3 regions of the Pseudomonas rhizozeae genome follow, and region 3 is predicted to be linked to each of the others. Evidence: riboswitches for the same ligand, from Rfam matches in the RefSeq annotation. Region 3 holds a riboswitch; each other region holds the start of a gene.
What was found. Region 3 has a riboswitch for cobalamin ahead of cobW (cobalamin biosynthesis protein CobW). Riboswitches for the same ligand answer to the same signal wherever they lie in the genome.
Positions count from the first base shown of each region.

Region 1: it holds a riboswitch for cobalamin, as region 3 does, so the genes downstream of both, cobO (cob(I)yrinic acid a,c-diamide adenosyltransferase) here and cobW (cobalamin biosynthesis protein CobW) in region 3, are expected to answer to the same signal.
Region 2: it holds a riboswitch for cobalamin, as region 3 does, so the genes downstream of both, RG836_RS08860 (TonB-dependent receptor) here and cobW (cobalamin biosynthesis protein CobW) in region 3, are expected to answer to the same signal.

Region 1 is NZ_JAVLSB010000041.1:37,453-40,722, forward strand. Features, by position in the region: gene RG836_RS12830 (cobyrinate a,c-diamide synthase) at 1-956, opposite strand, end outside; gene cobO (cob(I)yrinic acid a,c-diamide adenosyltransferase) at 953-1,564, opposite strand; cobalamin riboswitch at 1,646-1,888, opposite strand; gene RG836_RS12840 (hypothetical protein) at 2,043-2,627, shown strand; gene RG836_RS12845 (PQQ-dependent sugar dehydrogenase) at 2,691-3,270, shown strand, end outside.
Region 2 is NZ_JAVLSB010000026.1:97,485-100,754, forward strand. Features, by position in the region: gene RG836_RS08860 (TonB-dependent receptor) at 1-1,785, opposite strand, end outside; cobalamin riboswitch at 1,897-2,101, opposite strand; gene RG836_RS08865 (IucA/IucC family C-terminal-domain containing protein) at 2,265-3,074, opposite strand; gene RG836_RS08870 (ABC transporter ATP-binding protein) at 3,065-3,270, opposite strand, start outside.
Region 3 is NZ_JAVLSB010000043.1:151,511-154,780, forward strand. Features, by position in the region: gene cobN (cobaltochelatase subunit CobN) at 1-371, opposite strand, end outside; gene cobW (cobalamin biosynthesis protein CobW) at 375-1,436, opposite strand; cobalamin riboswitch at 1,534-1,754, opposite strand; cobalamin riboswitch at 2,031-2,251, shown strand; gene RG836_RS14025 (CbtB domain-containing protein) at 2,368-2,568, shown strand; gene RG836_RS14030 (CbtA family protein) at 2,580-3,270, shown strand, end outside.

The DNA of each region.
Region 1 (3,270 bases), on a different contig from region 3:
AGCAAGGGTTTGCCGGCAGCATGGTGAGCGCGGATTGCGTCGAGCATCGCGGTGTTTTGCGACAGCGCCACATGGTGCAATTCCGGGTAGCCACCGGGCAGGTAAAGGCTGTCCGCCGGCGGCAACTCGCAGTCACGAATCGGCGAGAAGAAACTCAACTCGGCGCCCATCGCGCGCAACAGATCGAGGCTGGCGCCGTAAGTGAAGGCGAACGCTTCGTCGTGGGCCACGGCGATCCGCACCCCAGCCAGCAAAGGCTCGGCGTCGATCAATGTCGGTGCGGCGAATTCGACTGCTGGTGGCAGCGCTACCTCGCAGCTGCCGGCCAAGGCTTCGGCGGCGGCGTCGAGACGCAGGTCGAGGTCGTTCAGTTCGCTGGCCTGGACCAGGCCCAAATGGCGGCTGGGCAACTCGATGCCGGTTTCCCGCGAGAGCGCGCCGTACCAGCGCAGGCCTTCGGTGAGGCTGCCTTCAAGCAATTGCGCGTGGCGCAAGGTCCCGACCCGGTTGGCCAGCACACCGGCGAACGGCAGGTCTGGCTGGTAGCGCGCCAGGCCCAAGGCCAATGCGCCGAAGGTTTGGGCCATGGCGGTGCCGTCGATCACCGCGAGCACCGGCACGCCAAAGTGGCGCGCCAGGTCGGCACTGGACGGCGTGCCGTCGAACAGGCCCATCACGCCTTCGATCAGAATCAGGTCGGCCTCGGCGGCAGCCTCCCACAACAGACGACGGCTTTCCTGCTCGCCGACCATCCACATGTCCAATTGATAGACCGGCGCACCGCTGGCGCGCTCGAGGATCATCGGGTCGAGGAAGTCCGGGCCGCATTTGAACACGCGCACCTTGCGCCCCTGATTGCGATGCAAACGGGCCAGCGCGGCGGTGACGGTGGTTTTGCCCTGACCGGAGGCCGGCGCGGCGATCAGTACCGCCGGGCAATGACGTGGCTGAGTCAAAGTTCGACGCCTTTCTGCGCTTTGATCCCGGCCTGGAAGGCGTGCTTGATCATGCCCATTTCGGTCACGGTGTCGGCCAGTTCGATCATTTCCGGTTTGGCGCCGCGCCCCGTTACCACCACGTGCTGCATCGGCGGGCGGGCCTGCAAATCACTGAGCACCTGATCGAGATCGAGGTAGCCGTGCTTGAGGGCGATGTTCAGTTCATCCAGCACTACCAAGCCGATCGACGGGTCGCGCAGCAATTCGCGGGACACTGCCCACGCGGCTTCGGCGGCGGCGATGTCGCGCTGGCGGTCCTGGGTTTCCCAGGTGAAGCCCTCGCCCATCACATGAAAACGTACTTGTTCGGGAAATCGCCGGAAGAACAATTCTTCGCCGGTGCTGTTGCGGCCCTTGATGAACTGCACCACGCCGCACTGCATGCCGTGGCCCATGGACCGCGCGAGCATGCCGAACGCCGAGCTGCTCTTGCCTTTACCGTTGCCGCTGAGCACTAGCAGCAAACCGCATTCGTTGGGGGAATTGGCGATGCGTTCATCGATCACGGCTTTTTTGCGCAGCATGCGTGCCAGGTGGCGTTCGTCACGTTCGGGGGAATCAGTCATGGGGCAGCTCTCCGTTGAGGCGGGGTCACGGCGGGCGGGCACAGGAATAGACGGCAAAAAGCCTGGCATCGCCCACCGTGATGCCGCTGGATGGATCAGGCCGGTCTCCGGGCTCATGAGCGGCGCAGGCCGGGCTGCGCGCCTTCCCATGCCGGATTGGCACAGTGGCTGGCCCTGGTTAAAGGGCTGGCGCAGCTTTCACTCATTTACCGTTGCGGGGGCAGCACCGGGATCGTGGTTTCAGCAATAGAAGCAGCACTCACCGGTTTCCCTGTTTCACCCTGTCGACCGTGGCCACAGAGCACCTGAAACAAGCCGCGAAGGTTAGAGGGTTGGGGGTGGAGCGTCAATGAAAGCAGGACCGCCGTCGCCGTTTATCCGCCGCCGCTCAAATATCTGACGTCAATCTTGTGCGACGCTTGTCACAGTGATATCAAAGCGCCATAAATTTAACATCACACAAAGAAGGGTGAGCCCCATGCAAGGCATGATCATCAGCAATCCGAAGCTGGAATTCCTGCGCCCGGTGCTGGAGCGCTGGTTCGACTGCATCGACCGCTACAACGCTGTGCGCGGCGATAACGACTCGCCATATTGGTTTGACGAACAAGCCAACCTCGGCCTGCTGTCGGCGGCGGCCTGGATGGCAGAGATGGTCACGCTGCAACACACCAGCACCCGCAAGCAACTCGAAGAAGGCGAACGCAACGCCCGCGCCGATCTGATGATTGCCGGCGCCGAACAGCGCGCTTACCTGCAAACCACCCAGCGCTGGCCGAAGGTCAACAACCTCAACCTGACCCAAGCCTTGCAAGACATCACCAGCGACGCCAAACGCATCAGCTACGCCAGCGACCTGAAACTCGGCTGCCTGTTTGTCTCCCCGCAAAAAGCCCAGCAAAGCGCGACGCCGGAAGAATTGCAGGACATGGTCGACGACCTGCAGAAGGAGCACACCTGTGCCGTCGCCTGGTACTTCCCTTATGCATATCGCAAGTTGCGTAACGAATCGGGCAACTATCACCCCGGAATTGCGATGCTGTTCAAGGAAGCGCGCGGCTGAGGTTGAACCATCGCGGCGCCGAGTGTCTCTACCACTACACAGTGCACTCAAAGGGATGCCCGCATGTTCAAGCCTCAATTCGTTGTCGTCATTGCGCTCGCCGCCGGCCTGGTCGCCTGCGGCGAGTCCTCCACACTGCAAGTGTCGGATGGCACCGGGGCTTCGCCCAAGTTGCCGGAACCGAACAAAACCCTGATTCCCACCGTTAACATCGCCCCGGCAATCGGCTGGCCGGACGGCGGCAAACCGGTTGCGGCCCAGGGCCTGCAAGTAGGCGCCTTCGCCAAAGGCCTGGATCATCCGCGCTGGCTGTACAAGCTGCCGAACGGCGACGTATTGGTCGCTGAAACCAACGCGCCGCCGAAACCCGATGACAGCAAAGGCATTCGTGGCTGGGTCATGGAAAAAGTCATGGGCCGCGCCGGCGCCGGCGTGCCGAGCGCGAACCGCATCACCCTGCTGCGCGACAGCAACCACGACGGCGTGGCGGAAACCCGCACGGTGTTCCTGCAAAACCTCAACTCGCCGTTCGGCATGACCCTGGTCGGCAACGATCTGTACGTGGCCGACTCGGACAAATTGATCCGCTTCCCCTACAAGGACGGCGATACCTCGATCAGCGCGCCAGCGACCAAAGTTGTCG
Region 2 (3,270 bases), on a different contig from region 3:
GGCGCGTACGAATGCGGCGTTGGCCGACAGTTGCACCGCGTAAGGCAAGCTCAGTTCCAAAGTCGCCTCGATGCCGTCCGAGGATTGCTGGCCGATCTGCTGCTGGATCGTCGGGTTGGCCGGGTCGGTGCTCAGCAGTTTCTTTTTGACGATGTGATACGCCGCCAACGTCCATTCGCCACGGTCATCGAGGAACTGCTGCTTGAAACCCACTTCAGTCTGCTTGGCCTTGGTCAGGTCCCACTGCTGCTGGCCGGCGCTGAGGGTCAGCAGGTTGCTGACACCCTCGGTACTGGTGGCGTACTGGCCGTAGACCGAGGTGTCGTCGGTCAGCGCAAACACCAGTCCGGCGCGGTAGTTCTCACCGGTCAGGCTGCGGTCGCTGCGGGTGTCGGACAGCAAATCATGCCGATCAAGGTGCACCTGATCACGGCGCGCCCCGGTGATCAGCGACAGACGTTCGGTCAACTGGGTGCGGTTCTCGGCGAACAGCGAGAACTGCCGCGCCTGATTACCATCCCGCGAGCGGTACGGGTCATCACTGACGTACTGCCCGCCACCGGACTGCGCCATGGGCACGCTGTCGCTGTAGGTGTTACCGAAGTCATGCTTGCGCAGGAAGCGGATCGAGTTGTAGTCGGCGCCAACCACCGTGCGGCTGTCGAGACCGAACAGACTGTGGTCGAAGGTGAAACTCTGGCGATCGCCGACCTGTTCCTGGGTGTGTTTGATGCTGATGAAGTCGCTGCGGCCGATTTGCTCGCCGGGCTGCCAGGTATAGGTTTCCGCGTTGCGCCAGCGCCGCTGGGTCTTGAGGAAATACAACTGATTGCTGGCGGTGATTGCATCGCTGATGCGCCAATCGGTCACCAGCCGCGTCGACTGATCGTTGTAGTGCAGCTCGGCATTGTCGACGTTGTAATTGCGATCACGCAGGCGTTCGCGGTTGTGCCCCTGCACCAGCGGCGTGCCGAAATACTGCTGCGGATTCTGCTCACCGTAGTCGTGGGACAGGCTCACGCTGAGGTCTTCCGACGGCGCCCAGCGCAGTGACGCGCTAAGGGCCAGGCTGTCGGAGTCGCCGCGATCGACCCAGCCGTTGCTCGCCTGTCGATTGATGTTGAGCCGATAGCTGAGGGTGTCGGTCAACGAGCCGCCGCTGTCCAGCGCCGCTTGCCGGCGATCATCCGAGCCGTAGCCCAGGCGCAGGCGATTGCGTATCTCGCCCTCGAACGGCTTCTTCGGCACCACGTTGACCACCGCGCCGGTTGCGCCTTCGCCGTACAGCACCGAGGCCGGGCCACGCAGGATATCGATGCGCTCCACCGACCAGGTGTCCACCGGGAACGTCACCGTACCAGCGCCCACGTACAGCCGCGTGCCGTCATAGAGCTGCATGATCGAGCCATGCCCGGTAAAGCCGCGCGCCGACAACGCGGTGCCGCCATTGCCCGGCGAGCCGATGAAGCTGATGCCCGGCGAACGGGTCACTGCGTCCTGCACCGTGGCGTTGTTGCGGCGCTGGATCTGCTCCGCGCTGATGCGGCTGACGCTGGCCGGAGTTTGCAGCGCCGTGAGGTTCAGCCGCGAACCGGTCGGCACCACGGTGTGCAGGTCGGCCGGCGCTTCGGTGCTGTGCACGGTTTCAGTGATGGCCGTGGTCGGCAACGTCAGGGTGGTGTCGTCTTCAGCGGCCTGGACCGGCAAGACAAACGCCAGGCACGGCGCGATACCGGCGCGCAGGGACGTGCCGGACAAAGTGTTGAACAAGGATTTACGGGACATGTCGTTCCAACTCGAAACAGGAATGAATGAATCCCGGAGGGAACAACGCATAGGGAATCGCGGGCGCGCAAAAGCCCACGGAAACCGGCCTGCGCCCGCCCACCGCGGGTTTGCCACACAAAGCTTCAGGCCGGTCTCCGGGCTTGCGAGGGTCATGAAGCATTCACCTTCCCATGCCGGAGCACAGTGGTCTGTCGAATGCTTCGCTCGCTTACCGTTGCGGGGGCAGCACCGGACTAGTCATCGAAACGACGCACCGGTTTCCCGTTTCACCTCATACACGGCGGCATGAGGCACCTGAAACAGGCGCGCATCTGACCACTGGTGGCGGGCAGAGTCAATGTGCGATGGGGTTCGTTCGAGGTGTTTGCTGGCAGGCGAATAGCTCTCGCGAGCAGAGGGTTGGGTGATGGATGCCGTTCGCCTGAACACTGGAGCTCCGGTGTGCGAGCCTGCTCCGGGCGACGTTTCGACGAAGGCTATTCACCGCCCGGTGAGTGCGTTGCGGATGCCCTCGACACCTTGGGCCTCACCAACGGACACCCCGAACAAAACTCCACCGGCTCACACACTTCATACCAAAAACAACAGGTCCGGCGGAACCGGACCGCTTTGCCCCCCTCCACCACCGTCAATGGCCGACGGAAATGCCCCAGCGGGTTGTACCCCAACCCAAACACTGCAGGCGCCGCCTCTTCCAGCAACCAGTGAAAATCTTCGGCACAGCGCTGGCGAATCAGCGGATCGTCGATCAGACCCATGCGTTTCTCATACAACGAATACACGCGCACCGCCGTGTTCTCCCACAGGATCCGCCGGGAAATACCGCTGACCCGGTTGAAGGTTTGCCACAACGGTGCCAGCAGCCCGGCGAACAAGTCGCCGACGATCGCCTCACGCCAGGCCTCGCGCTGGCCCGGCGCATAACTTTGCGGTGTGTGATCCGCCAGCGGCAGCGACGAACTCCAGCGACCCTCGTCATAACCGTATTCCAGCACCGCGTTGTCCAGTGTCAGCGGCAGGCCCCGGTCGCACGCCGACAGCGCGTACAAACAGGCACCGGTGGCGAGAAAGGAAAAACGCTTGGCCAGCAGCGATGCGGTAATACTGCGAGTCGGCGAACCGATCACCGGCCCCAGTTGATCGAGCAACTGCGCGCACACCTCATCGTCCAATAGCGCCCGGGCACTGACCGAACGCTGCATATCGCGCGCGGCCAACGGCTTAAGGCGCAGCGCACCGGACAACAGCGCCCAGTCCTGCACGCTGAACATTTCGCTCAGCGACATGGCGGCAGCTCCCGGCCGAACGGAATGCACAGCGGCGTGCCGAAGAACGGGTCGGCGATGATCCGGCAATTGAGGTTGAACACCTGCTTGACCAGCGCTTCATTGAGGATGTCCGCCGGGCGGCCCTGGGCGAACGCCGTGCGCTGGTGCACCGCTACCATATGATCGGCGTAGCGACAGGCCAGGTTGAGGTCGT
Region 3 (3,270 bases):
CTGAGTTCCGGGTCCGGGCGGTCGTCGCCAGGCACCAGAATCAGCTGCACGCCACGCTCGGCCAGTTCCACCAGACGCTCGACGCCGTAGCGCCAATAGGCGATGCCGCCGTGCAGGGAAATCAGGATGACCTTGGCGTGACGCAGCACCTCGTCGACGTAGAGGTCGACCGAGGCGTGATTCTGCACTTGCATCGGGTTGGCCAGGCGCAGGCTCGGGTAGTCGTCGGGCAACTGCTGCGCGGCTTCGGCGAGCAGCGCCAGGCTGGAGTCGCCACTGCACAGGATCACCAGCTCGGCGGGGGTTTGGCCGAGGTCGGCGATGTTGTCATCCGAGACGAAACCGCCGGGCTGGGTCCTGAGCAGGTGCATGGGTTAAACGCTGAGCGCAGCGCGCAGTTGCGCTTCAAGTTGCGCCGCATCGAGCTCCTGGCCGATCAGCACCAAACGCGTGGTGCGCGCTTCATCGCCGCCCCACTGGCGGTCGAAGTGCTTGTCGAAACGTGTGCCCACGCCCTGGATCAGCAAGCGCATCGGTTTGTTCGGGATCGCCGCGAAGCCCTTGACCCGCAGAATGCCGTGCTTGACCACCAGTTGCGTAAGGGCGTCCATCAGCAGGCTTTCGTCGGCTTGCGGCAGTTCGATGGAAATCGAATCGAAGGCGTCATGGTCGTGATCGTCTTCACCTTCGTGGTGATGATCGTGATGGCTGTGGCGGCTGTCGATGTGTTCTTCGGAACCTGCGCCGAGGCCGATCAGCACGTCCAGCGGCACGCGACCGCTGCTGGCTTCGATGACCTTGACCGCCGGCGGCAGTTCTTCGGCGACTTCCAGGCGTACGCGGGCCAGGTCTTCCGGGCTGATCAGGTCAGCCTTGTTGAGGATCACCAGGTCGGCGCTGGCCAGTTGGTCGGCGAACAGCTCATGCAGCGGCGATTCATGGTCGAGGTTCGGGTCGAGTTTGCGCTGGGCATCGACCTGATCCGGGAACGCGGCGAAGGTGCCGGCAGCCACGGCCGGGCTGTCGACCACGGTGATCACTGCGTCGACGGTGCAGGCGCTGCGGATTTCCGGCCACTGAAAGGCTTGAACCAGAGGCTTGGGCAGCGCCAGGCCCGAGGTTTCGATGAGGATGTGGTCGAGGTCGCCGCGACGGGCCACCAGTTCGCGCATCACCGGGAAGAACTCTTCCTGGACGGTGCAGCACAGGCAGCCGTTGGCCAGTTCGTAGACGCGGCCGTTGGCTTCTTCTTCGGTGCAGCCGATCGAACATTGTTTGAGGATTTCACCGTCGATACCCAGCTCGCCGAACTCGTTGACGATCACCGCGATACGGCGACCCTGGGCGTTGTCGAGCATGTGCCGCAGCAAGGTGGTTTTGCCCGAGCCGAGGAAGCCGGTGACGATGGTGACGGGGAGTTTGGCCAGTGTTTTCATCGGATGCCCTTTGGCAAGGTGGCGGGCATACGGGACGACAACCGGCGGCGCAGGCGCGCGGGAAGAGATCGCCACCGGATCACCCCGCCCGGTTGTAGTGAGAATCTGTGCCGAGGCAGGTCTCCTGGCTGACGGCGCGCCGGCCCGGGGGCCTGGCATTCGCTGCGCCTTCCCGCCCGGTAGCGGTCAGCTACAAACAGGGCAGTGGCGTGGCAGCGAACATCACCGTTCACAGTTGCGGGGGCAGCCGCGGCATTGACCGCGTTCCCTTCTTAGCTCCGGCGCACGCGCCGAAGAACCTCGAAAGCGCAAGGCTACGCATGGTGTGGGAGCGGGTCAATGTCCGCGATCACCGGCGGTGGATGGACGGGCCCTGGGTTGATGGACTTACTTGTGGCGAGGGAGCTTGCTCCCGTTCGGCGGCGCAGCCGTCGTAAACCTGGACGCACGGTCGTTCGGCGGGAGAAAGCTGGGTTGCTTCGCAACCCATCGGGGGCAAGCCCCCTCGCCACAGGCTAGCTCCCTTACCACAATGAAGCTGTTGCACCAGACGAATCTGCAGCCAATTTGACGCCCGTCCCCCGCCCATGCTCTCCTACGCATCTTGTTACGGGTGCCCCTCACAGGGTGAAACGGGAAACCGGTGAATCATGTGCTTTACTCAAGGCCATGTCAGTCCGGTGCTGCCCCCGCAACGGTAAGCGAGCGAAGAATCAGAGCCACTGTGCCTCGGCATGGGAAGGCGATTCTTTCAGGTGAGGCTGCGCGCCCCGCCCCTCGTGAGCCCGGAGACCGGCCCGCAACACATCGTGGCTTGACCACGCCATAACAAACCCGCGGTGGGCGGGCGCTGTTCGAGTCTCCGCGCGCCTGCCGTGCCGAGGCCTGCCATGCGCTCGATTCACCCGCTGACAGCACAGAGGGAAGCGCCATGTCGATCATCAGCAGCACCGGTAGCAGCACCGATAACAGCTCCGCCAGCACCACGACCCTCAGCCAACGTCTGACTGCCGCCGTCTGTGCGTCGATCCTCGGCGTGTGCCTGGTGTACTTCGCCGGTTTCTCGCACATCGAAGCCGTCCATAACGCCGCGCACGATACCCGTCACAGTTCCGCGTTCCCCTGCCACTGAGACCTGCCCCGATGATCAAGCGTATTGCGCAAACCGCAGGCTTCACCGGTCTGGCGGCCGCCCTGCTGCTGACCCTGCTGCAAAGCTTCTGGGTTGCCCCGTTGATTCTCCAGGCCGAGACCTACGAGAAATCCGAGCCCGCCGCGGTTGAAGTCCACGAACATGCCGAAGGTGCGACGGCCGCCCACAGCCACGACGGCGAAGCCTGGGAGCCGGAAGACGGCTGGCAGCGCGTGCTGTCCACGACCGGCGGCAACTTGGTGGTCGCGGTCGGTTTTGCGCTCATGCTGGCCGGCCTGTACACCTTGCGTGCACCGACTCGAACCGCTCAAGGCCTGCTCTGGGGGTTGGCCGGTTACGCGACGTTCGTGCTGGCGCCGACGCTGGGCCTGCCGCCGGAACTGCCGGGCACCGCTGCCGCCGATCTGGCGCAGCGGCAAATCTGGTGGGTCGGCACCGCAGCCTCCACCGCCGCCGGCATCGCGTTGATCGTGTTCGGCCGTCACTGGGCGCTGAAAATCCTTGGCGTGGCGATCCTCGCCGTGCCGCATGTGATTGGCGCGCCGCAACCGCAAGTGCATTCGATGCTGGCGCCAGAAGCACTGGAAGCGCAGTTCAAAATTGCTTCGCAATTGACTAACGTCGCGTTCTGGCTGGCCCTCGGTTTGATCAGCGCGTGGTTGTTCCGCCGTAAACAGGCAG